4 regions of the Streptomyces sp. NPDC033221 genome follow, and region 1 is predicted to be linked to each of the others. Evidence: riboswitches for the same ligand, from Rfam matches in the RefSeq annotation. Region 1 holds a riboswitch; each other region holds the start of a gene.
The links. Region 1 has a riboswitch for cobalamin ahead of nicT (Nickel transporter NicT). Riboswitches for the same ligand answer to the same signal wherever they lie in the genome.

Region 2: linked by a shared signal. The riboswitch ahead of ACZ53K_RS15550 (CbtB domain-containing protein) and the one ahead of nicT (Nickel transporter NicT) in region 1 are both predicted to bind cobalamin.
Region 3: linked by a shared signal. The riboswitch ahead of ACZ53K_RS00135 (ribonucleoside-diphosphate reductase subunit alpha) and the one ahead of nicT (Nickel transporter NicT) in region 1 are both predicted to bind cobalamin.
Region 4: linked by a shared signal. The riboswitch ahead of ACZ53K_RS30385 (CoA-acylating methylmalonate-semialdehyde dehydrogenase) and the one ahead of nicT (Nickel transporter NicT) in region 1 are both predicted to bind cobalamin.

The regions. Positions count from the first base shown of each region.
Region 1 covers NZ_JBVIQN010000015.1:88,180-95,405, reverse strand. The annotation lists gene ACZ53K_RS21095 (FecCD family ABC transporter permease) at 1-182, opposite strand, end outside; gene ACZ53K_RS21090 (ABC transporter substrate-binding protein) at 182-1,357, opposite strand; cobalamin riboswitch at 1,565-1,777, shown strand; gene nicT (Nickel transporter NicT) at 1,809-2,987, shown strand; gene ACZ53K_RS21080 (VOC family protein) at 3,061-3,561, opposite strand; gene ACZ53K_RS21075 (DoxX family protein) at 3,693-4,253, opposite strand; gene ACZ53K_RS21070 (hypothetical protein) at 4,569-4,811, opposite strand; tRNA gene ACZ53K_RS21065 (tRNA-Val) at 5,171-5,245, opposite strand; gene ACZ53K_RS21060 (hypothetical protein) at 5,424-6,818, shown strand; gene ACZ53K_RS21055 (DUF4383 domain-containing protein) at 7,118-7,226, shown strand, end outside.
Region 2 covers NZ_JBVIQN010000010.1:52,601-59,826, reverse strand. The annotation lists gene ACZ53K_RS15560 (CAP domain-containing protein) at 313-912, shown strand; gene ACZ53K_RS15555 (CbtA family protein) at 1,077-1,838, opposite strand; gene ACZ53K_RS15550 (CbtB domain-containing protein) at 1,855-2,100, opposite strand; cobalamin riboswitch at 2,138-2,287, opposite strand; gene ACZ53K_RS15545 (histidine phosphatase family protein) at 2,413-3,003, shown strand; gene tsaD (tRNA (adenosine(37)-N6)-threonylcarbamoyltransferase complex transferase subunit TsaD) at 3,151-4,215, shown strand; gene alaS (alanine--tRNA ligase) at 4,265-6,916, shown strand; gene ACZ53K_RS15530 (ATP-binding protein) at 6,963-7,226, opposite strand, start outside.
Region 3 covers NZ_JBVIQN010000001.1:24,315-31,540, forward strand. The annotation lists gene mctP (monocarboxylate uptake permease MctP) at 1-495, shown strand, start outside; gene ACZ53K_RS00120 (GNAT family N-acetyltransferase) at 552-1,055, shown strand; gene ACZ53K_RS00125 (TolB family protein) at 1,323-2,684, opposite strand; gene ACZ53K_RS00130 (TolB family protein) at 2,734-3,876, opposite strand; cobalamin riboswitch at 4,380-4,544, shown strand; gene ACZ53K_RS00135 (ribonucleoside-diphosphate reductase subunit alpha) at 4,703-7,138, shown strand; gene ACZ53K_RS00140 (ribonucleotide-diphosphate reductase subunit beta) at 7,141-7,226, shown strand, end outside.
Region 4 covers NZ_JBVIQN010000028.1:115,568-122,793, forward strand. The annotation lists partial or broken gene ACZ53K_RS30375 (enoyl-CoA hydratase/isomerase family protein) at 1-660, opposite strand, end outside; gene ACZ53K_RS30380 (acyl-CoA dehydrogenase family protein) at 657-1,868, opposite strand; gene ACZ53K_RS30385 (CoA-acylating methylmalonate-semialdehyde dehydrogenase) at 1,874-3,373, opposite strand; cobalamin riboswitch at 3,582-3,755, opposite strand; gene ACZ53K_RS30390 (hypothetical protein) at 3,893-4,417, shown strand; gene ACZ53K_RS30395 (short-chain fatty acyl-CoA regulator family protein) at 4,441-5,853, opposite strand; gene aceA (isocitrate lyase) at 6,239-7,226, shown strand, end outside.

The DNA of each region.
Region 1 (7,226 bases):
CCCGCCCCTGCCCGTTCCTCTCCCCTGCCTTTCTTGCCTTTCCTGCCTTCTCTGCGTTCCCTGCCTTCCCCGCCTTCCCCGCCTTCCCCGCCTTCCCTGACGCCTTCGGCGACGCCGTCAGCCCGCTTGCCGGACCGCTTGCCGAACCGCTCCCGGGCACGCTCGACGGTCGGCGGCGCCATCAGCGGCCCGCCCCGGCCGTGGCTTCCGCCTTGGCCCCTGCACCTGTTCCTGCCCCTTTTCCTTCTCTTTCTCCTTCCAGACGGTTCGGATAGAGCGTTTCCGCGATCCGCCGCACCGTATCGGCATTGCCCACCCCGGCGATGGTCGTCTGCTCAGAGCCGATACGCAGGAATTTGCCTTCCTTCACCGCGCGCAGCCCCGCCGTGGCCGGGAATTCCCTGAGGAACTTCTCGGCCTCGTCGAATGCCGCCTCATTGGCCGCGGCACTCCCCCGGTTCCGTACCGCGAGCTGAATCCAGTCCGGGTTCTTGCCGACCACGTCCTCCCACGACACCGCCTTGAAGTCGCTCGCACAGTCGGCGAAGACGTTCCGCGCCCCGGCTTCGGTCAGCACCGCGTTCGCCACCTGCCGGTTGCAGACCGCGACGGGCTGTTTTGTACCCGCGTCGTAATCGAAGAAGAAGTACGACGGCCGCTTCGCCTCGGGCACGTCCGCGATGGCCGCGCGTACCGAGGAAACCTTCTTCTCCATCTCCGCCACCAGCTGCATCGCACGCTGCGAAGTGCCCGTGACCTGCCCGAGCCGCCGAATGTCACCCTCCACCGCGGACAGGTCCCGCTGCGGCGCCTCCTTGCGCGGCGCACACGCCGTCGAAGCCAGGTAGACGTGCTTGATGCCCGCCGCGGCGAATTCCTGCTCGGTCGGGCCGGCCGCCGCCCCGCCCATGTTGCCCATGGACGCGAACGTGTCGATATACACGTCAGCTCCCGAACCGAGCAGCTTCTCCTTCGGAATCACCATCTTCCCCAGCACCGGAACACGCTGTGCCCGGGCGTCCAGCGCAGGCGGCAACGTGCCCTTACCCGGCGGGAATCCGGTGCCGACGACCCGGTCGCCCGCTCCCAGCCGGAGCAGCATTTCCAGACTCGACGCATTGCTCGTGACGATTTTCCGCGGCGCCTCGGAGAACGTCGTCTGCCGCCCGTCGCAATCGGTGACCGTCGCGGGAAAGCCGCCCGCCGCGCCGCCCTGACCGTCCGCGGCGCCCGCTGCCGTACGCCCGTCGCCACCGCCGCAGCCAGTGGCAAGCACGGCGACCGCCGCCAGCACCGCCGCCGTCGCCGAGACCGACCGCCCCCTCGGCACCGACCGGCTCCCGGACGCCGCCTTCACCCGACTCACCCGAACCCGACCCAACCGGCCGACCCGACCCACCCGACTCGTCCGACTCATCCGACTCATCCGAGGACGCATACGTCCGCTCTCCCTGCCTCTCGACTGCCCGGCGACCCGCCCCTGCGGGCCCAGGACCAGGTAGTCGAGCGGCGGGCGCCCCGGGTTCCCGCCGTATTGATCCGATGACCAGGCCGCTACCGGGCGTTAGAGTGTCCGGGCCGTGGTGTCGGGAAGACCGGTGAAGACCTTCGGGTCCAGGCCGGAGCGGCCCTCGCCACTGTGATCGGGAAGTTCCCGCCCCTTTCCGTACGTGCCTGCCGCCCGTACGGAGCCACTGGCCGCAGCCCGCGGCCGGGAAGGCCGGGGCGGGCGCGTACACCCGTCAGCCAGGAGACCGGCCACGGCATCTCACGAACTGATCCACGAGGTGCTGGAGCGTGACCACCGGATGCCCCTGTCCGCCGATTCCCCTTCCCCGTCCCCTGCCACCACCACTTCACCCACACCACCCGCCCCCCATGCCCCATCCGCCTCCCCTCCCCCGCCATCCGGATTCCGCTGGCGGCGTCAGGACACCGTGCGGACCGCGGGGCTGATGGCGGTCATAGCCGCGCTACACGTCGTCGCCTTCGGCGTGCTCTTCCTCCTGGTCGTCCCGCAGCACTACGCGGTGGGCTCGCAGGTCTTCGGAGTCGGCCTCGGCATCACCGCGTACACCCTCGGCATGCGGCACGCCTTCGACGCCGACCACATCGCCGCCATCGACAACACCACCCGCAAACTGATGGCCGACGGCAAACGTCCGGTCTCCGTGGGCTTCTGGTTCGCGCTCGGGCACTCCAGCGTGGTCGTCGCCATGGCGGCCCTGGTCGCCGGCGGCGCACAACTGGCCGGCACCCTGCTCGACGACGGATCGAGCGCCCACCAGGTCCTCGGCACCGTGGGCACCACGGTCTCCGGCAGCTTCCTCTACCTCATCGCCGCGCTCAACCTGGTGGCGCTGGCGGGCATCTGGCGGGTCTTCCGCGCGATGCGGCAGGGCCGGTACGACGAGACGGAGCTGGAGCAGCACCTCGACTCGCGCGGCTTCATGAACCGCCTGCTGGGCCGCTTCACCCGCTCCATCACCCGGCCCGGCCAGATGTACCCGCTCGGCCTGCTCTTCGGCCTCGGCTTCGACACCGCGACCGAGGTGACGCTGATGGTGATGGCGGGCAGCGGCGCGGCGGCCGGTCTGCCCTGGTACGCGATCCTGGTGCTGCCGCTGCTGTTCGCGGCGGGGATGAGCCTGTTCGACACGCTGGACGGTACGTTCATGAACTTCGCGTACCAGTGGGCGTTCTCGAACCCGGTGCGCAAGGTCTACTACAACCTCACGATCACCGGCCTGTCGATCGCCGTCGCCTTCTTCATCGGGACCATCGAACTGGTCACCGTCCTGCACGAGAAGCTGGACCTGAAGGACGGTGTCACCGGCTGGATCTCGTCGATCGACCTCGACAACGTCGGCTTCATCATCGTCGGCCTGTTCGTGGTGGTCTGGGCGGTGGCCCTGGCGTACTGGCGCCTGGCCGGGGTGGAGAAGCGCTGGTCGGCGCGGGCGGCGGAGGCCCAGGAGACCGCCTGACCCGACGAGCCGAGGGGCCGGCGGTGGGCCTCCCACTGACCCCGGCGGGCCGACGGCCGGTCTCCCGCCAGGGTCAGGTGGCCGACCCGGCCGCCGCGCCCGTCTTCAGATCCCGCCCCCAGCGCGCCAGCTCGGCTTCGAGGTCGAGCGGACGGAGCCGGTCCGGTTCGTCCGGACCCGGCCAGTCCGTACGCGGCACCCGCCACATGACCTCGAACTCGTTGCCGTCCGGGTCCTTGGCGTACAGCGACTTGGACACCAGGTGGTCGGTGGCGCCGACCAGCGCGCCCCGCCCCGCCAGGTCCGCCGCCACCTCCGCCAGCTCGCCGAGGGTGCCGACCTCCCAGGCCAGGTGGTAGAGCCCCACCCGGCCGTGCTCGGGGCCGGGCGCCGCGGCGCCGACCGCGAACAGCCCGAGATCGTGATCATTGGCGGTCCCCTCGGCACTGAGGAACGCGGCCCTCCCAGGAATCTCGGTGTCCACCCGGAACCCCAGCGCCTCCGTGTAGAAGGCCACGGCACGCGCCACGTCCCGTACGTAGAGCACCGCGTGATTCAGCCGCCGCACAGCCACGTCAATCCCTCACCTTCCGCTTCTCTCCACCAGCACAGCTCATACGATTCACGCAATTCACGCTGCTTCACCGGCTCCGCGCCACCACGCGCTCACGCGCATCCACGTGCTCACGCGCATCCACGCGACCCTCAGTCGCGTACCAGCAACATCGCGAACGCCACGACCACGCCGAACACCAGCGCGGCCACCCCGTACGCGAGCCGGTGCGTACGCAGGACCGGGAGCAGCCTGTCGACCGCGTACCGGCCGGGACCGGTCAGCGCCAGGGCCGCCGCCCCCGCCGTGAGCAGCAGCTCGTACTCCACACCCTCGGGCGCGAAGAAGCCGCCACCCCACTTGACCGCCAGCGCGTTCACCATCGTGCCGACGACCGCCGCGCCCGCCAGCGGCGTCAGCAGTCCGAGCACCAGCCCGAGACCGCCGAGCGTCTCGCTGAGACCGGCCACCACGGCCATGGCCTTGCCGGCCGGGTAGCCGCTGGCCGTGAAGAACTGTCCGGTTCCGTCCAGACCGGGCCCACTGAACCAGCCGAACAGCTTCTGCGCACCGTGCGCGGCCATGGTCAGCCCGACCGCGAGCCGCAACAGCAGCAGGCCGACGTCGTACGCCTGCGGAGTCGCGGCGTGCCGGTCGTCGACACCGCTGCCGTAGTCACTGAGAGGGCTGAGAGGGCTGAGGGGGGAGGTCATACGAGCGCTCATTTCTGTCTGGGGTCCGACGGGCCCGACGGCGGACCGGGCCGCCGTCCGGCCACCGCCACCGGAAGTACTTGAAGTTTCAAGTCACACGTCGACGATACACATCACTTGAAAGTCGAACAACAGCGCCGCGCCCACAACCCTCACTCTTCGGACACCCATCCACACGATGCGTAACCTCTACCCCTGCCCCCGGCCACCCCACATCCATCCGCCCCGCTCCCCCAAAAACCACCGACCCACTCAGCCCAACCGCACAGCCCACCCTCTCGCCCGCCCCTCGACCCGACCTCTCACCCTTATCCCTCAGCCCGCCGCCAACCCTCCATCCGTAACCGACCACGTGTCCTTGTCCCCACCGCGCCATTCCACGAGCCCCGGAGCGTCCAGGTCGATGTCCTCGGCATCCGGCGCCAGCCCCGCGTGCCGCAGGAACTCGGCGACATCGCCGCGCCCGTGTGCCAGCCCGACGATCTGCCCGTGGATGGTGACCCGTCGCCCGCCGGACGAGGAGGGCGGGTGGACGATCACCGACGGATGCTCAGCCATGCTTTTAGCGTGCACCGGGACCGAGCACCACGCATGTCGGCCACCGCACCGACCGCGGCACGTGTGACGCCGCACGGCACACCGCCGGCAAAGACGAGGCCCAGAGCGGCGAGTCCCTCTCCGACCGTGCCGAGATTGACCGGCTGATCGTTGCGCGACCGCACGGCCCTGCATCGGGATGACACAGGTCACCGAACCAGCATCCCCACCCCTGGCATTGACGCTGCCCGGCAGCCGAGACGTACCGCATCGCACCAGGCACCGAGATCGAACTCCCGGCCGCGTTGCACCGGCACGGGCTGACGACCTCCCCACAACAGCGAAGACCCCCCGTCAAGATCGACGAGGGGTCTTCGCGCTGGTGGGCACAACAGGATTTGAACCTGTGACATCTGCTTTGTAAGAGCAGCGCTCTACCGCTGAGCTATGCGCCCTGGCTGAGCCGACAGACTACCTTGCTTCTGGGGCTGCACCGCAAACCAGGGGCCCGGCACCCTGGGGCGGGGGTCGGGAACCGACCCCCGAGATCGCGAACCAACCGGCCGCTGTGTTCGTTCCTACTGGGTGGGAGAATGGCAGTCGGGCCTGGGGCGATGCGATCGGGAGAGGGATGTGACGGCGACACACACGCAGCCGCACGAGCAGCGAGCACGCCGTGCAGTACGCCGTCGCCCTCGAAGGGGCGCGTTCCGGGACACGATGACCCTGCTTCTGCTGCCGCTGCCCTTGCTGGCCGCCGCTGCACCGGCCGCGTTCGCCGGTGGCGGTACGCGGCGCTGGTTCGGGCGCGGGGAGAGCCAGCGTGCGGACGCGCAGGCCGCGAAGGATGCCGCGGCGGCGGCTTTCTACGAGCTGGACACGGCGCAGCGCGATCTCCGCATCTCCATAGAAACCATCACGGCGGTCGACAACTCGCCGGCGGCCAGACGGGCCGCGGAGGACTACGCAAACTTCGGGCGGCGGATCGACGAGGTCAGCCAGGGCTACATCAGCGCCGTCGACGCCCACGACCTCGACGGGGACGACCTCGACGCCGGCGCGGCCGCGCGGGCACGCGCCGACCTGACCCGGGCCAAGGAGGAATTGGAGCGGGTCAAGGCGGACCTCGACCGCTTCGCGCAGGGACTCGGTCCGCTGCTGCAGACCGCGGAAACGCAGCTGGCGCGGCTCGCGCCCGCTGTGGAGCGGGCCCGGCAGGCTCTGCTCGCCGCGAGCAACGCGCTGGACGCCGTTCGCGCGCAAGACTTCAAGGCCGACGATCTGGCGGCCCGGCTGGCCGCCCTGTCCCCCGAGCTGACCAAGCTCAACCAGGGCGCCGGCCAGCACGGCGTACAGGAGACGATCCGGCGCGCCGATGACGTACTGCGCCGGGCCGAGGCCGTACGGACCGAGGCGGAACGGCTGCCCGAGAAGGCCGCGGAGATCGACAAGCGGCTGGTGTCGCTGCGCACCCGGGCCCAGGCCATCACGACACGGGCGGGCAAGGTCGACCCCGTACTGAGCGAACTGCGGCGGCGCTACAGCGCGGCCTGCTGGCAGGACCTCCAGCACGTGCCCGACCAGGCCGCGGACGCCGTCGCGCAGGCCGAGACCAAGGTGCGGGAGGCCCAGCGGGCACGGGACGAGCAGCGCTGGGCCGACGCCACGAGCCTGCTGACTACCGTACGGGCCCTGCTGAACACGACCGACGAGGCGGTTTCGGCGGCCGGCGACCGGCTGCGGCGGCTGGACGAGGTGTCCTTCGACCGCGAGAAGGAGGTCGAGCGCACGCGCTTCGCCGTGCGGGACGCGCAGCGGCTGGCGATGGCCGGACGCAGCACGCCCGACCCACGCCACGCGCGGCCGCTGGACGACGCGGTGGCGCGTCTGGAGCGGGCGATCGACGGTCTGGAAGGACGGCACCCGGACTGGTGGCACTTCCTGACCGAGACGGAGGCGGTACGGCAGACCGCGACCCGGGTCGTCCAGGAGATCCGCGACGAACGGGGCGGCGGCGCAGCAGGCTGAAACGCCCGCAGCAGGAAGGGCTCGCAGACGTAGGGGCCCCACGGAGCCGCCCTTCGGAGCCGCCCTCCCAACTCCGCCCTCCAGCCCCCAGCCCCGGTCCCCGACTTCCAGTTCCCCGGCCCCAGCTCCCAGCCCCATTCCATAGTCGTGACCGCCCGCCCCCGCGCCCCGCCCCCACACCCCTCCCCCTCACCCCCTTCCAGCCCCTTGACCTGGCACTATGGCGTTACGCCACGTACAGGCGGATGCTGGACTCAGGCACGGCCCTGGCGGTTCGATCTGCGCTAAGGAGGCCGGACATGGACGCTGGCCAGGCTCTGCACGGGCCCTCCCGGACGCTACGCGGCAAAGTACGGCACACGCGGCTCGACGAACACCTGCCCGTCGATCACCGGCTCAGCACGGTCT
Region 2 (7,226 bases), on a different contig from region 1:
CGGGCGGGGATGCATCTGGCGTACGTCAGCGGGGCGGCCGTCCCGTACAGCCGAACGGGTCGGGTATCGGCCGTGGGCGACAGAGACGGGGGCGGGGACGGCAAGACTGTCACCGGGCCGGCTGCCGGGGACGGCGCCGGCCGGGTGACGACCGGTCGCCACAACCGTCGACTGTCGAGGAACAGGGGCCGAATGGGCGGGAGTACGGGCAGGAGTGCGGACGGGAGCGCAGGTAGGGATGTGGGTAGGGGTGCAGGCAGGGCTGTAGGCAGGGGGGCTGGCCGGCGGGCGGGGTGGTACGCGGTACGGGCGGTGGTGGCGGTGCTGGTCCTGGCGGGGCTCACGGTGGGCGGTGCCGCCGTCGCGACGCCTCCGGGCGAGCGCCCCGGGCTGCCGGACGCCGCGTACTCCGCGCTCTCGGCACATAGGGCACTACCGGCGCACCCGGCCCTGACGTCACCCGCTGCCCCGGCCGCACGCACGCTCCGGGCGCCGGGCTTCGCCCACCTTCCCCGTAACGTCGAAGCGACCAGGGCGGCCGTCATCCGGCTGGTCAACCGTGAGCGGCGGAAGGCCGGCTGCCGTCCCGTACGGGCGCACCGTACGGTCACCGAGGCCGCGCAGCGGCACAGCGACCACATGGCCCGCGAGGGCTCACTCTCGCACCGGGAGCGCGGCGGCTCGGGGCCCGGCAGCCGGCTCTCGGCCGTCGGTTACGACTGGCGCCGCGCGGGCGAGGACATCGCGCGCGGCCAGCGTGGGGCCACGGAGGTCGTCCGGGCGTGGATGCGCAGCCCGGAGCACCGGGTGGTGCTGGCCGACTGCGCGTTCCGGCACGCGGGGGTGGGCATCAACAACGGCACCGACGACCGCGGCCCTTGGTGGACGCTGCTGCTGGCCCGGCCCGCCTGAGCGGCACGACCAGCCGACCGGACTGCGATACGTACGGCTCCGGGTACGGGTGACGAGGTACGGGTGACGAGGTACGGGGGGCGAGGCACGGGCTCCGGGGAACGCGATGCGCAATGCGCGACACGGAGATTCCCCGCACCCCAGAGCCCCGCCAGCCCCCCACCTCACCCCGCCGACGAAACAGCACCCCCGCCCGCCGCACGCGAAGCGGCCCCCGCCCGTACCCCCGCAGCCCGCTCCGCCAGTTCGCCGAAGAGCAGCCCGAAGGCGGTCCACATGGCGAGCTGGATGCCGAGGGCGGAGAGCCGGAACTTCCACAGCAGCAGGGCGGGGAAGTCCGCCGGGAGTTCGTTGACGGCCGGCAGGAACGCGTAGGCGAGACCGACGGCCACGGCGAAGGCGGTCAGGGCGGCGACCGTCGCGTACCAGTTGCCCAGGCGGGGCGCGAGCCGCTTGCCGAGGATGACCGCGGCGACGGTCAGTAGCACGCTGAGGGCGATCATCAGGAAGTACAGCGTGGTGCGTTTGCCGATGGAGTCGGGGTCGCCGACGGACGGCGGGTTGGCCGGGTACTTCAGGAACGGTACGAGGTAGACGGCGGCGAACACGGCGCCGGCGAGCAGCAGGGCGGTGGCGCGCGGGCCGAAGCGGCCGGCGCGCCCGAGCACGAAGCAGTAGGCCAGGGCGGCGATCCCGCCCAGCGCGACGCCGTACACCAGGACGCCGGTGGCCAGGCCGGCGGTGGACTGCACCGTGCGGCTGACGACCTCGGCCTCGTGTTCGTGGGCGTGCGCGTCCTCGAACGCGATGGCGGCGTCGACCTGCGGTTCGCCCAGGAGGTAGGCGACGAGCAGGGCGAGCAGGCCGGCGGCGAGGCCGGCCAGCATGCCGCGCACCAGGAGGGATCTGACGGTGGCGGAGTTCATGTGCGGATTCCCCCGGTCAGTGGCAGGGGAAGCCGAGCAGGTGGCGTCCGTCGTGGACCCACTCGTGCACGTCGGTGCCGGAGAGGAGGGAGGTGGCGCCCTGTTCGGCACCGACGAAGTAGAGCAGGACGAGCATGAGGATGCCGCCGAAGACCGCCCACGGCAGGACCGTCCTGATCGGCAGCGTGACGGGTGCGGCGGACGGGATGGCCGGGGCTGATGCGGCGGGGCCGGTGGTCGGCGGTACGGCGGACTGGGCCATGGCGGAACCTCCTGGGGGAACTCGCGTCCCGGTCGGTGGGAGTCGTAACGACAGGACGGGTCTGGCTCACCCGTCGGTCCCGTACTCCGTACGGGCCCGGTCCGGGCTCACAGTGGCGCGACCGCGCCGGGATTCCACCGGCTTCCGTCATGTCATCGTCAATATCATCGGGAACGTACCGCGTGGCGGCGGCGGGGAAAAGGCCCCGCGGGCGGGCGAGCGGATGCACGGCGGCGGTCGCGCGCCCCTCTGTTGCCCTTGTGCGCCATCAGGTTTTCCGCGACGGAAGAGGTGCCCATGACAACTCGGGTGATGTTGCTCTCACCCTCCTTCGACGACGCCCTGCGCACGGTGCGCTTCCCGGCCGACGAACCGCTGACGCCGGACGGGCTGCGCCGGGCCCGCGCCGTACGCGCCGCGGCCGCCGCCCTGCCCGCCGACCGAGCCCTGACCTCCCCTTCCGCGCGCTGCAGGGAGACGGCCGAGGCGCTCGGCCTGCGGGCGGTCCCGGACGCGGGCGCGGCGGGCTGCGCGATGGGCCGCTGGCGGGGCCTGGCCCTGGAGGACGTGCTGGCCGCCGAGCCCGCGGCAGTCGGGGCCTGGCTGTCCGACGCGGACAGCGCGCCGCACGGCGGCGAGACGCTGGCGCAGCTGCTGGGCCGGGTGGCGGACTGGCTGGCGGGCCTCGCGGCTGAGGGCGGCCGGGTCGTGGCCGTAGTGGAGCCGGACGTCGTACGTGCGTCCGTGGTGTGTGCGCTGGGGGCCCCGCCCTCGTCCTTCTGGCGGGTGGACGTACCGCCGCTGGCCGTGACGGTGCTGAGCGGGCGGGACAGGCGGTGGAACGTCCGGATGGCGGCGGAACTCGGGCAGGGGGCGGCGCCCCAGGCGCCCCAGGCGCCCTAAGGGAGCGCGCGCACCGCCGTATCCTGGACGGAAACGGTTATTGCACACGACTCGCAATAACGAATCCGGCGGGAACGAATCCGGCGGGAACCGGGTACCAGGAATCAGGAACGAAGGAGCGGTGCGGTGTCATCTCCAGGCTCTCCAGTGGTGCTGGGGATCGAGTCCTCCTGCGACGAGACCGGGGCAGGCCTCGTCCGGGACGGGCGGCTGCTCGGGCACGCGGTGGCGTCCAGCATGGACGAGCACGCGCGCTACGGCGGCGTCGTACCGGAGATCGCGGCCCGCGCGCACGTGCACTCCCTCACGCCCGTCGTCCGCCGCGCCCTCGACGAGGCGAACCTGACCAAGGCCGACATCGGCGCGGTGGCCGTGACCACCGGCCCCGGCCTGTCGGGCGCCCTCCAGGTCGGCCTGGCCGGTGCCAAGGGCCTGGCGTACGGGCTGGGCGTGCCGCTGTACGGCGTGCACCACCTCGCCGGGCACGTCGCCGCCGACACCCTGGAGCACGGCCCGCTGCCCGACCCCTGCATGGTGCTGATCGTGTCCGGCGGGCACACGTCCCTCCTCCTCGTACGGGACCTGGCACGCGACCCGATCGTGCACCTCGGCGACACCCTCGACGACGCGGCCGGGGAGTGCTTCGACAAGGTCGCGCGGGTCTTCGGCCTGCCGTACCCGGGCGGTCCCGCGATCGACCGGGCCGCGCGCGAGGGCGACCCGAAGGCCGTCGCGTTCCCGCGTCCGCTGACCGGGCCGCGCGACGACCCGTACGGCTTCTCCTTCTCCGGCCTCAAGACGGCCGCCGCGCGCTGGGCCGAACGGCACACCGGCGGCGAACTGCCCGTGGCGGACGGCGCGGCCTCCCTCCAGGAGGCGGTGGCCGACGTGCTGACCCGCAAGGCCGTCGCGGCCTGCAAGGAGCACGGCGTGGGCACGCTGGTGGTGGTGGGCGGCGTGGCCGCCAACTCGCGCGTACGGTCCCTCGCCGAGGAGCGCTGCCAGAAGGCAGGCATCACACTGCGGGTACCGCCCCTACGGCTGTGCACGGACAACGGCGCGATGATCGCCGCCGTCGGTGACCTGCTCGTACGGGCGGGCGCCGAGCCGGCTCCGCTGGACCTCTCGATCGACCCGTCGGCGCCGCTGGAGTACGCGGCCCTGCACCCGGTCGCCAGGGCGGCCGCCAGGGCGGCGAAGGCCGCCGCGTAACGGCCGCCGCACCCTCCCCCTCCTCCTACCCGACCGCCCGGAGCCCCCTTTGCGTACCGCCGAGATCCGCACCCGCTTCCTCGACTTCTTCGCCGAACGCGGCCACACCGTCGTCCCCAGCGCGCCGCTGCCGACGCCGGACCCGACGCTGCTGTTCGTCAACGCGGGCATGGTGCCCTTCAAGCCGTACCTGACCGGCGAGGTGGCGGCGCCCTGGCCGCGGGCGACCAGCGTGCAGAAGTGCGTACGCACCCTGGACATCGAGGAGGTCGGGCGCACCACCCGGCACGGCTCCTTCTTCCAGATGAACGGCAACTTCTCCCTCGGCGACTACTTCAAGGAAGACGCCATTCGCTTCGCGTGGGAGCTGTCCACCTCGCCCGTCGCCGACGGCGGATACGGCCTGGACCCCGAGCGCATCTGGGTCACCGTGCACCACACCGACGACGAGGCCCGCACCCTGTGGCGGCAGATCGCCGGCCTGCCCGACGAGCGGATCGTCTCGCGCGGCGACGAGGACAACTTCTGGTCGATGGGTGTCCCGGGGCCGTGCGGGCCCTGCTCGGAGCTGTACTACGACCGGGGGCCGAAGTTCGGCCGGGCGGGTGGTCCGGAGGCCGACGAGGACCGGTACATGGAGTTCTGGAACCTCGTCTTCATGCAGTACGAGCGCGGCGAGGGCACCGGCAAGACCGGCTACCCGATCCTCGGCGAACTCCCCCGCCAGAACATCGACACCGGCATGGGCCTGGAGCGGATGGCCACCCTCCTCCAGGGCGTCGACAACCTCTACGAGATCGACGAGACCCGCCCGGTCCTGGACCGTGCCGCCGCGCTCGCCGGCGTCCGTTACGGCGACGACGAACAGAACGACGTACGGCTGCGTGTGGTCGCCGACCACGTCCGTACCGCCCTCATGCTGCTCGCCGACGGCACCACCCCCGGCAACGAGGGCCGCGGCTACGTCCTGCGCCGCATCCTGCGCCGCGCCGTCCGCTCCATGCGCCAGCTCGGCTACGAGGACCGGGCCCTGCCGGAGCTCCTCGCGGTCGCCCGCGACTGCATGGCCCCCAGCTACCCGGAGGTCGCCGAGTCCTACGACCGGATCGCCGACCAGGCGGCGGGCGAGGAGGACGCCTTCCGTGCGACGCTGCGCCAGGGCACCGCGGTCCTGGACACCGCCGTAACCAAGGTCAAGGCCGAGGGCAGCCGCTCCCTCCCGGGGAAGCAGGCCTTCCTCCTCCACGACACCTACGGCTTCCCCATCGACCTCACCCTGGAGATGGCCGCCGAACAGGGCGTCGAGGTGGACCGCGAGGGCTTCGCGGCCCTCATGCGCGAACAGCGCGAACGGGCCCGCGCCGATGCTCGCGCCCGCAAGTCGGGCGGCGCCGTGGACACTTCGGCTCTCCGCACCGTCCTGGACGAACACGGCCCCACCGACTGGCGCGCCTGGGACACCCTGGAGACCGACTCCAAGGTGCTGGCCGTACTCGGCGCCCAAGGGCCCGTTCCCGTGGCCCGTGAAGGCGAAATCGCCACCGTCATCCTTGACCGCACCCCCTTCTACGCCGAATCCGGCGGCCAGGACAGCGACGCCGGCCGTCTGTCCGGCACCTCGGTCGAGGCCGAGGTCCTGGACGTACAGCGCCCGCTCCCCGGCCTGGTCGGCCACCAGGTACGCGTCACCGCCGGCGAACTCGCCCTCGGCGACTCCCTCCACGCGGCCGTCGACCCCGAGTGGCGCCTCGGCGCGCGCCAGGCCCACTCCGGCACCCACGTCCTCCACGCCGCCCTGCGCGAAATCCTCGGCCCGACGGCCCTCCAGTCCGGCTCGTACAACCGCCCCGGCTACCTGCGCCTCGACTTCCCCTGGCGCGGCGGCCTGTCCACCACCGCCCGCAGTGAGATCGAGGAGGCCGCCAACCGGGCGCTCCGCCGCGACCTTCCGGTGGGCGTGAAGTGGATGACGCTCCCGGAGGCCAAGGAGCTGGGCGCGCTCGCCCTCTTCGACGAGACGTACGGCGAGAAGGTACGGGTCGTCGAGATCGGCGGCGCCTGGTCGCGCGAACTGTGCGGCGGTACGCACGTCAGCCACGCGTCCCAGGTGGGCGTCGTCGCCCTGACCGCCGAATCCTCCGTCGGCGCCGGAATGCGCCGCCTGGAGGCCTCCGTCGGCATCGAGGGCTTCGGCTACCTCGCCCGCGAGCGCGACCTGGTCACCCAGCTCGCCGAACAGCTCCAGGGCCCGCGCGCCGAACTCCCGGACCGGGTCGCCGGTTTGCTGGAGCGCTTGAAGGCGAGCGACCGCGAGAACCAGCGGTTGCGGCAGCAGGCCACCGTGGCGCGCGCTGCCGGGCTCGCCGATGCCGCCGCACAGGCAGGGGCCTTCCGCGTGGTCACGGCCACCGCAGACGGCGGCACCGACGCAGCCCGCGCGCTGGCCATGGCCGTACGCGACCGGCTGCCGGCCGGGCAGCCCGCCGCGGTGGCCGTCGGCTCGGCGGCGGACGGCAAGGCGGCCCTGGTGGTCGCCCTGAACAAGGCCGGCCGCGAGGCGGGCAGCTCCGCGTCCGACCTGGTCAAGCGCCTGCTGAACGGACGCGGTGGCGGATCGCCGGAACTGGCACAGGGCGGCGGGCTCCCGGCCGAACAGCTGCCGCAGACGCTGGCTGCGCTGCCGGGGCTGCTCGGGGAGTGACCCCGAGGGGGCGGCCCCTGCCCGGGGCCGCCCACCGCCGCCCCGGCTAGGGAACGTCCCCGTCCCGCCCCTCCCTGTCGAGCACGAACCACACGCCCTTACGGGAGCGGGTTTCGGTGTTGGGCCGGTAGATGCCCCACCGCGACGCCAGGCACTCGACAAGGAACAGCCCCCGCCCCGAGTCCCCCTCGGAAAGGGCGGGCAGGCCGAGGAGCCGGCTGCGCGGGGCGTCGTCCCACACGGCCACGCGTACGTAATCGGGGTTCACGGCCACATCGAGGCGTACGACGGCCGCCCGGGTGTGCCGGTA
Region 3 (7,226 bases), on a different contig from region 1:
GCGCAGGAGCACAAGGTCGCCAAGCTGGTGTCACTGCTGGTGAAGGTCGGTGCGCTGGTCTTCGTCCTGACGATGGACAAGACCGTCGCGATCAACTTCCAGCTGCTGGGCGGCATCTGGATCCTGCAGACGATGCCGGCCCTGGTCGGCGGCCTGTTCACCCGCTGGTTCCACCGGTGGGCGCTGCTGGCCGGCTGGGCGGTCGGCATGGTCTACGGCACAGTCGCGGCGTACGGGGTGGCCAGCCCCACGCAGAAGCACTTCGGCGGCTCCAGTGCGGAGATCCCCGGCATCGGCGAGATCGGCTACATCGGTCTGACCGCGTTCGTCCTCAATGTCCTTGTGACGGTCGTGCTGACCGTCGTCCTGCGCGCCACGAAGGCCCCGGACGGCGTCGACGAGACGTCCCCGGAGGACTACAAGGCGGACGCGGGCGACAAGGGCGTCCAGGTCGAGCTGCCGCCGGCCACGGCGGGGGCGCCGGCGGGGCACTGAGGGGCCGGCTGCGGCGCCGGGGGCCTGTTGTCAGACCCCCGGTGCACACTTGCCTCATGGACATCACGATCAGGGCCGCGCGGCCGCAGGAGTTCGAAGCGATCGGAGAACTCCTCGTGGCGGCCTACGCGGCGGACGGGCTGCTGGCGTTCGGGGCCGACGACCCGTACACGGACAAGCTGCGCGACGTCGCGCACCGGGCCGGACACGCCGAGGTGCTGACGGCGGCCGGCGCCGACGGCGCGCTGCTGGGGGTGGTGACCTTCGCCGCTCCCGGCAGCCCGTACGCCGAGATAGCCGGTCCCGACGAGGGCGAGTTCCGAATGCTGGCCGTCGCCCCCGACGGCCGCGGGCGCGGCATCGGCGAAGCGCTGGTGCGCGCCTGCATGGACCGCGCCCGCTCCCTCGGCCTGTCCCGCATGGTGCTCTCGGTGATGCCGCACGTCGAGAAGGCCCACCGTGTGTACGAGCGCACCGGGTTCACGCGCATACCCGAGCGGGACTGGGAGCCGGTGCCGGGCGTCCGGCTGTGGGCGTTCCGGGCCGACCTCGCGGGATGAGGCGGGACCGCAGCGGCGCGCCCCCGGATCAGCTCCAAGCCCCGGCCCTCACCTCCTGATCGCTCAGGTCGGGAAGTGCCCCTTCAGCCAGTTCGTCGAGGTGCCGTAGCTGCTCGGCGCGGCGCTGAAGTGCGGCGTCTGCCGATTCGGTCCGTGGTGTGGGCTCGTCCATCCCCGGTGACCTTCCTGCTGCGGTTCGTCCGCCTGCCCGCGCTCCGAGGAGCTTGTCCGGCAACGCCTTCGGCGACCGGTGCGGCGCCCGCTCCCCTACGGCCCCACCCGCCGTACGAACACGTCCGTGACCCCGTTCGTGTCGCCCGGGACCAGGTCGGCCGCGTTGGAGTCGAAGGCGACGAGGCGGCCGGTGGCGTCGGTGGAGGCGCTGGAGGAATAGCCCTGGGCCTGGGTGCCGTCGGTGGCGACGCTGACCCGCTCGATGGCGCCGGTCCGCAGGTCGCGGACGAAGACGTCCTGGGCGCCGTTGGTGTCACCCGGCACCAGGTCGGGGGTCGAGGACTGGAAGTACAGACGGCGGTTGTCGGCGGACAGCACGCCCATGCCGGAGGACCCGGTCAGCGGCTGTTTGCCGTCGTGGGTGAGGCTCATCTGCTCCGTGGTGCCCTTGACGAGGTCGCGGACGAACAGGTCCGGGCGGCCTGTCGGATGGCCGGGTACCACCTCGCCGTACTGGCTGGAGAAGACCGCGTAGCGGCCGTCGGGGCTGAGCGAGGCGTTCCAGGCGCCGACCGTCTCACCGGCCGAGCTGAGGCTCGCCACGCTCGTGCGGCCGGTGTCCAGGTCGTGCAGGAAGAACGGGTAGCTGTGCGGCCTGCGCTGGCCGGCCTCCTGGCGGGCGGCCCGGGCCGGCTTCGGGGGCATGTTGGACGCCTTGGAGATGAAGCCGACCTTGCGGCCGTCATAGCTGATCACCGGGCTGGCGGAGGGGCCGGCGGCCTGCTCGCCGCCGGTGACGGAGACGCTCACCCGCGTCACGGTGCCGGTCTTCCGGTCGCGTACGAAGATGTCCTGGGCGCCGTTGGTGTCGCCGGGCACCAGGTCTTCGCGGCTGGAGGCGAACGTCACGTACCGGCCGTTGGCGCTGATCATCGGCATCTGGGCGCCCTGCCTGCCCTGCGGGGGCCGCCCGTCGAGGGTGACGCTCTCGGTCCGTCCGGTCCGGCGGTCGTGGACGAATATGTCGGTGTCGGCGTTGGTGTCGCCCGGCACGAGATTGGCCGCGTCGGACGCGAAGGCGACATACCGGCCGTCGGCGCTGATGGAGGGGGTGTACGAAGAGGAGTTGGCCTGGGTGCCGTCGCTCGCCACGTTGACGCGCTGGACGGCGCCCGTCCGCAGGTCCTTCACGAAGACGTCCGACCTCCCGTTGGTGTCGCCGGGCACCAGGTCGCTCGCGCTGGAGTCGAAGGCGACGTACCGGCCGTCGGCGCTGACCGCCGGGCCGTTCGAGCCGTCGTTGGCCTGCGCCCCCTCGGCGGTGACGCTGACCCGCTCGGTGCCGGACGGCGGCGCGGTCCGGGCGCCGGCCGTCGTCGCGGGCAGCAGCGCGGCGAGCGCGCACACGCCCGTCACGGTGACGATTCTTCGGGCGGTGGTACGGGTGGTCCTCATGGTGGGTTCCCCTCCTCGTGGGTACGCCGCTGCGTCAGCGCGCGGTACGTCAGTGCTCCAGCCGCCGGACGAACACGTCGCCCGTCCCGTTCGTGTCGCCGGGCACCAGCCCGTCGTCGCGCGAGTCGAAGGCCGCCAGCCGTCCGGTGGCGTCGGGCGCGGCGATGTTCGTCCAGGACGCCGACTGGGTGCCGTCCACGCCGACGTTGATCCGTTCGACCCGTCCGCTCCGCAGGTCGCGGACGAAGCCGTCCACCTGGCCGTTGGTGTCGCCGGGCACCAGGTTGGCGGCCGCGGAGGTGAAGAAGAGCCGCCGGTTGTCGGCGCTGAGCCGCCCGTCGGAGGACCAGCCGTTGCCCTGGGCACCGTCGTGGGCGCGGGACAGCAGCCGGGTGGTGCCCTGTTCCAGGTCGCGGGCGAAGAGGTCGTACGTGCCGTTGGTGTCGTCCGGCACCACGTCGTCGGCCACGGCGGAGAAGACCGCGTACCGGCCGTCGGGGCTGAGCCGGGGGAACGGTGACACGCCGACCACGGCATCCGTGGTGCTCAGGCTCGCCGCCCTGGTCCGCCCGGTGGCCAGGTCGTGGACGTACAGGGGGTCCTGCGGCGGCGGGCGGCGGAAGCCGGGCCCGGCGGGGGTGAGATTCGTCGCCTTCGAGGTGAACGCCACCCGGCGGCCGTCGGCGCTGATCGACGGGAAGGCGGACGGGGCGTTCGCCTGGGTGCCGTCGCTCGCCACACTCACCCGTTTCACCGTTCCCGCCTGCACATCGTGGACGAAGATGTCCAGGCGTTCGTTGGTGTCGCCGGGCACCAGGTCCGGGCGGTGGGAGCCGAAAGCGAGGCGGTGGCCGTCGCCGCTGAGGGCGAAGTTCTGGACCCCGTATCCGTACGGGGACTTCCCGGCGCCCGCGGTGGGGCTCACGGTGCGCCCGGTGCGGCGGTCGTGGACGAAGACGTCGCCCTCGCCGTTGGTGTCGCCGGGGACCAGGTTCGTCGCGCTGGAGTAGAAGGCCACATACCGCCCGTCGGCGCTGATCTCGGGCGAGCCGGAGAGGGCGTCGCCGCGGGTGCCGTCACTGGCGACGCTGACCAGGTCGACCTTTCCCGTCCGTAAATCCTTGACGTAGACGTCCTGTTCGCCGTTGGCGTCCGCGGGTCCCAGGTTGGTGGCTTCCGAGGTGAATGCCACGAACCGCCCGTTCGCACTGAGTCGTGGATCTCCTGAAAAACCGTTTCCCTGCGTCCCGTCCGCGGCGACGCTGACCCGCTCGGTGGCCGGAGCCGCCCGCCCCGCGGCGGCCGCCGACGACACCGGCAGCACCCCCGCCACCACGCACGCTCCCGCCATCAGCCCCACGACTCGCCCGGCGCCACACGCCGTACCGCTTCTTCGCATGCTTCCCCCCTCGCACAAGGCCCCCACCCGCCCCGCCGGCCGACGGAGCAAACAAGGAGCCAATACGTTTCAGGAGCCCCGGTCAACGCATCAGGGACATTCCGCGCCACCAATACGCCCCCTGCATCAACCCCCGTCCACGCCGCCCCGAACGGCCCGGGAACGGCCCCGGAACACCCCGGAAACGGCTCCACGGCGGCCTCGTGTCACCCTCCCGTAGGCCCCCGAACACCCCTGGGAACGCGCCCGGATCAGCCGCCGAATACCACGGCTCCGGACAACCCCGCGCCAACGCGACACAAGATATGGGGGTGGGTGCACGAGGCGGCACAAGATGTATGCTCGTGCTCGCTGTCGTCGCAGGGGAATCCGGTGCGAATCCGGAACTGTCCCGCAACGGTGTACGAAGTGCGCAAACCGCACTCGTGAGTCCGAAGACCTGCCCACAGTACGCCCGCGCCAGGACCGGCGCGGTCGTCGATACGTCCGGGTCTCGCGGGTTGGACCGGTGGACGCTGCGCGGTGTGCCCGCGCGCCCCTTGCCGTGCCGGGGGTGCCGCACGCCCGCACGCGCCCTCCTGCCCTCCCCAGGCCCCCGCCGAGTGAGGGAGAGCAGCACGTGACCATCGCGCCAACGGAGCCAGCAGCCGAGCAGGTCGTGCAGCCCGCGAAGGGCACGCGGCCCCAGCAGGGCACCGGCGGCCAGGCCACGGACGGCCCCGGCACCGCCCTGCTGCGCACGCTGACCGACCTCACCGCCGACCTGCCCGCCACCGACCCGGGCAAGATCGCCGCCGCCGCGCTGCGCGGCCGCCACCCCGGCTCCGACGAGGCCGAACTGCGCTCGCTGGCCATGGAGGCCGCGGCCGGCCTGATCGGCGACGAGCCGCAGTACTCCAAGCTGGCCGCCCGCCTGCTGACCCGCGCCATCGCGGAGGAGGCGGCCGCGGAGGGGGCGGTCGCCTTCTCCGCCTCCGTCGCCACCGGCCACCGCGAGGGCCTGATCGCCGACGGCACGGCGGAGTTCGTACGCACCCACGCGGTCCGCCTGGACGCGCTGGTCGAAAACTCCCTGGCGGACGGCGCGGACGACCGCTTCGGCTACTTCGGCCTGCGCACCCTGCACTCCCGCTACCTGCTGCGCCACCCGATCACCCGCCAGGTCATCGAGACCCCGCAGCACTTCCTGCTGCGCGTGGCCTGCGGCCTGGCCGAGGACCACAGCGAGCGGGCCGTGGCCGACGTCGCCGAGCTGTACCGCCTGACCAGCACCCTGTCGTACCTGCCGTCCTCGCCGACGCTGTTCAACTCCGGCACCCGGCACCCGCAGATGTCCTCCTGCTACCTGCTGGACTCCCCGCTGGACGAGCTGGACTCGATCTACGACCGCTACCACCAGGTGGCGCGCCTGTCGAAACACGCGGGCGGCATCGGCCTGTCGTACTCCCGGATCCGGGCCCGCGGCTCGCTGATCCGCGGCACCAACGGCCACTCCAACGGCATCGTGCCGTTCCTGCGCACCCTGGACGCCTCGGTCGCGGCCGTGAACCAGGGCGGCCGGCGCAAGGGCGCCGCCTGCGTCTACCTGGAGACCTGGCACGCGGACCTGGAGGAGTTCCTGGAGCTGCGCGACAACACTGGCGAGGAGGCCCGGCGCACCCACAACCTGAACATCGCGCACTGGATCCCCGACGAGTTCATGCGCCGCGTCGAGGCCGACGCCGACTGGTCGCTGTTCTCCCCCAGCGACGCGCCCGAGCTGGTGGACCTGTACGGCGACGAGTTCGACGCCGCGTACCGCACGGCGGAGGCCGAGGGCCGCTACGTCAAGCAGGTCCCGGCCCGCGTCCTGTACTCGCGGATGATGCGCACCCTCGCGCAGACCGGCAACGGCTGGATGACCTTCAAGGACGCCGCCAACCGCACCGCCAACCAGACCGCCGAGCCCGGCAAGGTCGTGCACTCCTCCAACCTGTGCACCGAGATCCTGGAGGTCACGGACGACGGCGAGACCGCCGTCTGCAACCTCGGCTCGGTCAACCTCGCCGCCCACCTCGGCGACAACGGTGAGATGGACTGGGAGCGACTGGACGCCACGGTCCGTACCGCGGTGACCTTCCTCGACCGCGTGGTGGACATCAACTTCTACCCGACCGAGCAGGCCGGCACCTCCAACTCCCGCTGGCGCCCGGTGGGCCTGGGCCTGATGGGCCTCCAGGACGTCTTCTTCCGGCTGCGGCTGGGCTTCGACTCGCCCGAGGCGCGGGAGCTGTCCACCCGCATCTCCGAGCGGATCATGCTCGCGGCGTACGAGGCGTCCGCCGACCTCGCCGAGCGGCACGGCCCGCACCCGGCCTGGTCCGCGACCCGTACGGCCCGCGGCGTGCTGCACCCGGACCACTACCCGAACGCCGAGCCGCGCTGGGCCGACCGGTGGACGGCGCTGCGCGCCCGTATCGCGGCGACCGGCATGCGCAACTCGCTGCTGCTGGCCATCGCGCCGACCGCCACCATCGCGTCCATCGCGGGCGTGTACGAGTGCATCGAGCCGCAGGTCTCGAACCTGTTCAAGCGCGAGACGCTGTCGGGCGAGTTCCTGCAGGTCAACGCGTACCTGATCGAGGAGCTGAAGGCGCTGGGCCTGTGGGACGCGCGCACCCGTGACGCGCTGCGCGAGGCCAACGGCTCAGTGCAGGAGCTGGACTGGATTCCCGCCGAGACCCGCGAGCTATACCGCACGGCCTGGGAGATCCCGCAGCGCGCGCTGATCGACATGGCGGCGGACCGTACGCCCTACCTCGACCAGAGCCAGTCGCTGAACCTGTTCATGGCGTCCCCGACCATCGGCAAGCTCAGCTCGATGTACGCGTACGCCTGGAAGCGCGGCATCAAGACCACGTACTACCTCCGCTCGCGGCCGGCGACCCGTATCGCCCAGTCCGCGCGCGGCACGGGCGGGGGCGCGCAGACCGCTCCCGTCCCCGCTCAGGCGGCCGATCCCGAGGCCGTCGCCTGCTCCCTGGAAAACCCCGAGTCCTGCGAGGCATGCCAGTAATCATGACTACCGCACCCGAGAAGAACACGCCCGAAACGTCCGCCGCCGCCTCGCACACCGCCACCACCGGCAGCAAGAACCTCCTCGA
Region 4 (7,226 bases), on a different contig from region 1:
CGCCAAGTCGCCCTCCGGCGTCTCCGCGACGTACCGGGGCAGCACCTCGGGCACCGGATCGGCGGCGAGATCCGCGGCCAGGCGCTCCAGCAGCTCCGACGGGACGAAGTGGTCCGCGAGCCCGCACAGCAGCGCGTCCCCGGCCCCCACTGGCGCCCCGGTCAGCGCCAGATGCGTGCCCAGCTCCCCGGGCGCCAGCGCCAGCAGGTACGTACCGCCGACGTCCGGTACGAAGCCGATGCCGGTCTCGGGCATGGCGACCTTGGACCGCTCGGTGACGATCCGTACGCTGCCGTGCGCCGAGACGCCGACGCCGCCGCCCATCACGATGCCGTCCATGACCGCGGCGTACGGCTTGGGGTAGCGCGCGATACGGGCGTTGAGCCGGTACTCGTCGCGCCAGAACGCGGCGGAGGCCGTGCCGTCGCCGGTCCGCGCGTCCGTGTGGATGGCGCGGATGTCGCCGCCCGCGCACAGCCCGCGCTCGCCCGCACCGGTGATCACGACGGTCTCGACCGCGGGGTCGTGCTCCCACTCGGCCAGGGCGGCGTCGATGCGGCGCACCATGCCGTGGTCGAGGGCGTTGAGGGCCTTGGGCCGGTTGAGGGTCAGGTACGCGGCCCGGCCCTCGGTCCGCAGCAGTACGGAGTCGTCGGTCATCGGGCGGCCCCCGCTCCGGCGCGGGCGCCGCCGTCCTTCGCCGCGGTCAGCCCACGGGCCACGATCAAGCGCATGATCTCGTTCGTCCCTTCCAGGATCTGGTGCACCCGAAGATCGCGGACGATCTTCTCCATGCCGTATTCACTCAGGTAGCCATAGCCGCCGTGCAGTTGCAGCGCACGGTCGGCGACGGAGTAGCCCGTGTCGGTGGAGAACCGTTTGGCCATCGCGCACAGCTGCGGCGCCTGCGGATCGGCCCGGTCCAGCGCCTCGGCCGCCTGCCGCACCAGCGCACGGGCGGCCGCCAGCTCGGTCGCCATGTCGGCGAGCCGGAACTGCAGTGCCTGCGCGTCCAGCAGCCGGCCCCCGAACGCCTCCCGGTCCGCGAGATACGCCTGCGCCGCGTGCAGCGCGCTCTGCCCGCCGCCGAGGGAGCAGGCGGCGATGCCGAGGCGGCCGCCGTTGAGGCCGCTCATCGCGATGCGGAAGCCGTCGCCCTCCGCGCCGAGCCGCCGGTCCGCGGGGATGCGGACCTCGTCGAGGATCACCTGCCGGGTCGGCTGCGCGTTCCAGCCCATCTTCTTCTCGTTGGCACCGAACGACAGCCCCGGATCGTCCCGCTCGACGACGAACGCCGAGATGCCGCCGGGCCCCTCCTCGCCGGTACGGGCCATCACCACGTACACCTGAGAGGCCCCGGCACCGGAGATGAACTGCTTCACGCCGGTCAGCACGTACGCGTCGCCGTCGCGCACCGCACGCGTGCGCAGCGCCGCCGCGTCCGATCCGGCACCCGGCTCGGTCAGGCAGTAGCTGCCCAGGTCGGCCATCGAGCACAGGCCCGGCAGCCAGCGGGTGCGCTGTGCGTCGTCGCCGTACCGGTCGATCATCCAGGCGACCATGTTGTGGATGGAGAGATAGCCCGCGATGGACGGGCAGGCGGTGGCCAGCACTTCGAAGACCAGCACGCCGTCCGCGCGGCTGAGCGCGGAGCCGCCGTGCTCCTCCCGTACGTAGATCCCGCCGAGCCCGAGCCCGGCGGCCTTGCGCAGCACGTCCACGGGGAAGTGCTTGTTTTGGTCCCAGGCCACGGCGTGCGGCGCGATGTGCTCCTGTGCGAAGTCCAGTGTCGTCTCGACGATGGCGAGCTGGTCCGCGGTGAGTGAGGTCAGCGAGGCAGCCGTGGTGGCGGTGGTCATGACGCTCATCGCGATCAGCCCATCGTCGGGATGGTGAAGCTCGCGCCCTCCTTGACCCCGGAGGGCCAGCGCGAGGTGACGGTCTTGGTACGGGTGTAGAAGCGGATCGCGTCCGGGCCGTGCTGGTTCAGGTCGCCGAAGCCGGACCGCTTCCAGCCGCCGAAGGTGTGGTACGCCACGGGCACCGGGATCGGCACGTTCACACCGATCATGCCGGTGTTCACCCGGCGGCTGAAGTCCCGCGCGGTGTCCCCGTCCCGGGTGAAGATGGCCACGCCGTTGCCGTACGGGTGCTCCGTGGGCAGCCGCAGCGCCTCCTCGTAGTCCGCCGCCCGTACCACCGACAGCACCGGGCCGAAGATCTCCTCCTGGTAGATCCGCATGTCCGGGGTGACCCGGTCGAAGAGCGACGCGCCCGCGAAGAAGCCGTTCTCGTGGCCGGGCAGCGTGAAGTCCCGCCCGTCGACGACCAGGTCGGCGCCTTCGGTGACGCCGAGGTCCACGTAGGCGCGGACCCGGCCCAGCGCGTCGCGGCTCACCAGCGGCCCGAAGTCGGCGTGCGGGTCGTCGGAGCGCCCGATGCGCAGCGTGCCGACCCGCTCCTTGAGCCGCGCCACCAGCGCGTCGGCGGTCTCCTCGCCCACCGGTACGGCGACCGAGATCGCCATGCAGCGCTCGCCCGCCGACCCGTACCCGGCGCCGAGCAGCGCGTCCACCACCTGGTCGAGGTCGGCGTCCGGCATCACGATCAGGTGGTTCTTGGCGCCGCCGAAGCACTGGGCGCGCTTGCCGTGCGCCGCGGCGGTCGCGTAGATGTGCGCGGCGACGGGCGTCGAGCCGACGAAGCCGAGCGCCTCGACGCGCGGGTCCTCCAGCAGCGTGTCCACCGACTCCTTGCCGCCGTGCACGACGTTGAGGATGCCCGGCGGCAGCCCCGCCTCCAGGAACAGTTCGGCCAGCCGCAGCGGCACCGAAGGAGCCCGCTCGGACGGCTTGAGGATGAACGCGTTCCCGCAGGCGATGGCCGGTGCGGCCTTCCACAGCGGGATCATCGCCGGGAAGTTGAACGGGGTGATCCCGGCCACCACCCCGATCGGACGGCGCAGCGAGTGCACGTCGATGCCGGTCCCGGCGTTGTCGGTGAACTCGCCCTTGAGCAGGTGCGGGATGCCGGCCGCGAACTCCACGACCTCCAGGCCGCGCTGGAGGTCGCCGTGCGCGTCCGGGACCGTCTTGCCGTGCTCGCTCGACAGCAGGCGGGCCAGCGCGTCCCGCTCACCCTCGACCAGGCGCAGGAAGGTGAGCAGCACGCGGGCGCGCCGCTGCGGGTTCCACTCGCCCCACTCCGGCTGGGCCGCCGCGGTGTCGGCGATCGCGGCCGTCGTCCCGGCCCGGTCCGCGAGCGGGACCCGGGCCTGCACGGTGCCGGTGTTGGGGTCGTACACATCGCCGTAGGCACCCGAGGTTCCCGGTACGTGCTCGCCGCCGATGAAGTGGGTCAGTTCTCGGACCATGAAAGGCCTGCTCTCGTCAGGTGAGATCCGGGGATGGCACGGCCGGGCACCCGGGCGGCGCGGATGGCGCGCGGACCGAGGGGCGGGGCCGTGGGACGCGAAAGGCGTGGAACCGTCAGCGCGCGGGCGGTGCCGCGGGCCGGGCCGGATCACCTGGGCTGTGGGTACGCACCGGTGCCATGCGTGTCTGCTCCATCCTCGTGGACAACACGGAACAACACCCACGGCCGGTATCCTGGCTCCCGGATCACCGCGCGCCGCCCGCCTTCCCGACCTCGCGCTCGTCAGTGGCGTGTTGCTCGGCGTCGCACTCCCCGGTCACAGTGGCGGGACCGCGCCGGTTTCGCACCGGCTTCCCTGCACCGCGGGCCTTCCTCACGAACATATAGTTGGACGTCCTAGTAAGTCCAGGGGGGTCAGGGGTGTAAGGGGGCGGAGTTCGGGGCCGTGCCTGGCGGCCGGGCCCGGAAATCCGGCGCGTAGGGTGGCGTCCGGGATCGCCGGGAGGGATGTACGGACATGAGCTTCACTCGGACGCTGCGTGCGGTGGGCGGCGCGGCGCTGGCGGGAGCGCTGCTCCTCGGTGCCGCGCCGGTCGCCGGGGCGGACCAGGCACGGGATGCCCGAGCGGCAATGACCCGGAACGTCGCCGCCGGCCCGGAGTACGCCCCCCTTGAGACGCCGCCCGAGGGCCAGGGGAAGGAGCAGCCGACCCCGAGCGCCGAGACCCGGGCCCGCTGGCAGCGGGAGGAAGACAACAGCAACTACCGCGCGGCCCTCGGCATCGTGGCCTTCTCGCTCATCGTCCTGCTGGTCGTCGGCGGGATCGTGGCGATCCTGCTGGTGCGGAAGCGGAAGAAGCGCAACGGTCCGCCGCCTGGCGGCTGCCCCGGCGCACCCGTCCCCTATCAGCAGCCCGGCCCTTACGCGCAGTTCGGTGCGCCGGGTGGTTACCCGCCGCAGCCGGGCCCGTATCAGCAGCCCGGTCCACACCAGCAGCCCGGTACGCCGAGCGGCTACCCGCAGGTTCCCCCGCAGCAGTAGCGGAGGGGCGGGAGGGCGTACGGCTACGGCGTCTCCCGCACCGGATACGGCACGAACGTGCTGCTGTTCTCGTCGATCGCCAGCGGCCGGCCGAGCGGCGGTACGGCGCGCTGCGGGCACTCCAGCCGTTCGCAGACCCGGCAGCCCATGCCGATGGGGGTGGCGGCCGCGGCGTTGTCCAGGTCGAGGCCGTCGGAATAGACCAGCCGGGACGCATGCCTGATCTCGCAGCCCAGGCCGATCGCGAAGGTCTTGCCGGGGTCGCCCCAGCCGCCGCGGTGCCGAGTGACCGTGCGGGCCGTCCACAGGTAGCGGCGGCCGTCCGGCATCGCCGCGATCTGCACATGGATGCGGCTGGGGGCGGTGAACGCCTCGTAGACGTTCCACAGCGGGCAGGTGCCGCCGGCCCGGGAGAAGTGGAAGCCGGTGGCGGACTGCCGCTTGGACATGTTGCCGGCCCGGTCGACGCGTACGAACGAGAACGGCACCCCGCGCCGGCGCGGGCGTTGCAGGGTGCTCAGCCGGTGGCACACCGTCTCGTACCCGAGGCCGAAGCGGTCGGTCAGCCGCTCGATGTCGTACCGCAGCTCCTCGGCGGCGGCGTGGAACGGGCCGTACGGCAGCACCAGCGCCGCCGCGAAGTAGTTGGCGACGCCGATCCGGGCCAGCGACCAGGCCGTCGAGCCCTCCTCGAAATCCTCCGACGCGGGCCGGGACAGTTCGTCGCCGGCCTCCAGCAGCGCCAGCTGGGTGGCCATGCGGAAGGCCCGCTGCCCGGGCCGCAGCCCCGTCGACAGGCGCAGCACCCGGGCGGACGGATCGTAGTGGTGCAGCGGCCCGTCGGGCGTGTCGACGAGGCGGACGCCGTGCCGCCCGGTGAGCCGGGCGGCCAGGGCGCGCCCCACCTCGCCGGGGCGGATGCCCAGTTCGGCGGCGAGTTCCTCGGCGGCGGTGTCGGCCTCGTGCAGATAGTTCTGCCGCCGGTAGAAGAACTCGCGGATCTCTTCGTGCGGTGAGAGCGGTACGGCCGGGTCGGTGCTGCCGCCGTCCCGGCCCTCCGCCACTTCCGCCAGCCGCTCGGTCAGCGCCTGGTTGCGCCGGCCCAGGCCGAGCAGGACGGAGGCCACCGCGGGCTGCCGGGAGGCGAGTTCGGACAGATCGGTGGGGGAGACCCGGCCGGCCGCCAGCTCGTCGGCCAGGGCCTCGCGCAGGTCGGCCAGCACCCGGCTGGTGTCTCGCTCGGAGAAGAACCCGGGGTCCACCCCGAACGTCTCGGTCAGCCGCAGCAGTACGGGCACGGTCAGCGGCCGTGAGTCGTGCTCCATCTGGTTCAGATAGCTGGGCGAGATGGCCAGGACGCGGGCCAGCGCGGCCTGGCTGAACCCGCGCTCCTCCCGCAGCCGCCGCAGCCGCGCCCCGGCGTAGATCTTGCTCACGATGCCCCCTCCGTCGCCGCCGCCCGGCACACCCTAGCCGCCGTACCGCTGCCACGGGCCTTCGCAACCTTGGCAAAACCGCCGCACAAGATTGGCAGAACTTGGCTTCGGGCCACGGTTGATGGCACCAAGTGCCACTGTCAGAGTCGGCAGTGCGGCGGCCCCCGACAGCATTGCTCACCCCCGCTACCGGGACGTCCGGGGGCCGCACTCCAGCAGTCCGTGGCACTGGTGCGGCACTTGGCGCCGAAGATTCGCACCCTTCACCAGCAGGCCGCCAGGCAGAGCAGTCCACCACGTACAGCAGCTCACCACGCACAGCAGTTCACCACGCACGGCGATCCACCACGTACAGCAGTCGCGAGCGAACATCCGGGAGATGGTCATGGCACAGGCAGGAACCAAGGCGGCCGAGGAACTGGCCCGGCGGTGGGCGACCGACCCGCGGTGGCAGGGCACCACCCGTACCCACAGCGCCGCCGACGTGGTGCGGCTGTCCGGCAGCGTCCGCGAGGAGCACACCCTGGCCCGGCGCGGCGCCGAGCGCCTGTGGCGTCAGCTGCACGAGCAGGACTACATCCACGCCCTCGGCGCACTGACCGGCGGCCAGGCCGTACAGCAGGTCAAGGCGGGACTCCAGGCCGTCTACCTCTCCGGCTGGCAGGTCGCCGCCGACGCCAACCAGGCCGGTCACACCTACCCCGACCAGAGCCTGTACCCGGCCAACTCGGTGCCCCAGGTGGTGCGCCGCATCAACAACGCGCTGCTGCGTGCCGACCAGATCGCCACCGCCGAACAGGCCGGGGACGCCACCGACTGGCTGGTGCCCATCGTCGCCGACGCCGAGGCCGGGTTCGGCGGCCCGCTCAACGCCTTCGAGCTGACCAAGGCGATGATCGAGGCGGGCGCGGCCGGAATCCACTACGAGGACCAGCTCGCCTCCGAGAAGAAGTGCGGCCACCTCGGCGGCAAGGTGCTGGTGCCCACCTCCCAGCACGTGCGCACCCTGGGCGCGGCCCGCCTCGCCGCCGACCTCGCCGATGTGCCCACCGTCATCGTCGCCCGTACCGACGCCCTCGCCGCCAACCTGCTGACCAGCGACGTCGACGAGACCGACGCCCGCTTCTGCACCGGCGAGCGCACCGCCGAGGGCTTCTACCGCGTCGAGAACGGCATGGCCCCGGCGATCGCCCGCGGCCTGGCGTACGCCCCGTACGCGGACCTGCTGTGGATGGAGACCGGCACGCCCGACCTGGCCCAGGCCCGCGAGTTCGCCGAGGCGATCCACGCCCGGTACCCCGACCAGCTGCTGGCCTACAACTGCTCGCCGTCCTTCAACTGGCGCGCGGCACTGGACGACGACCAGATCGCCA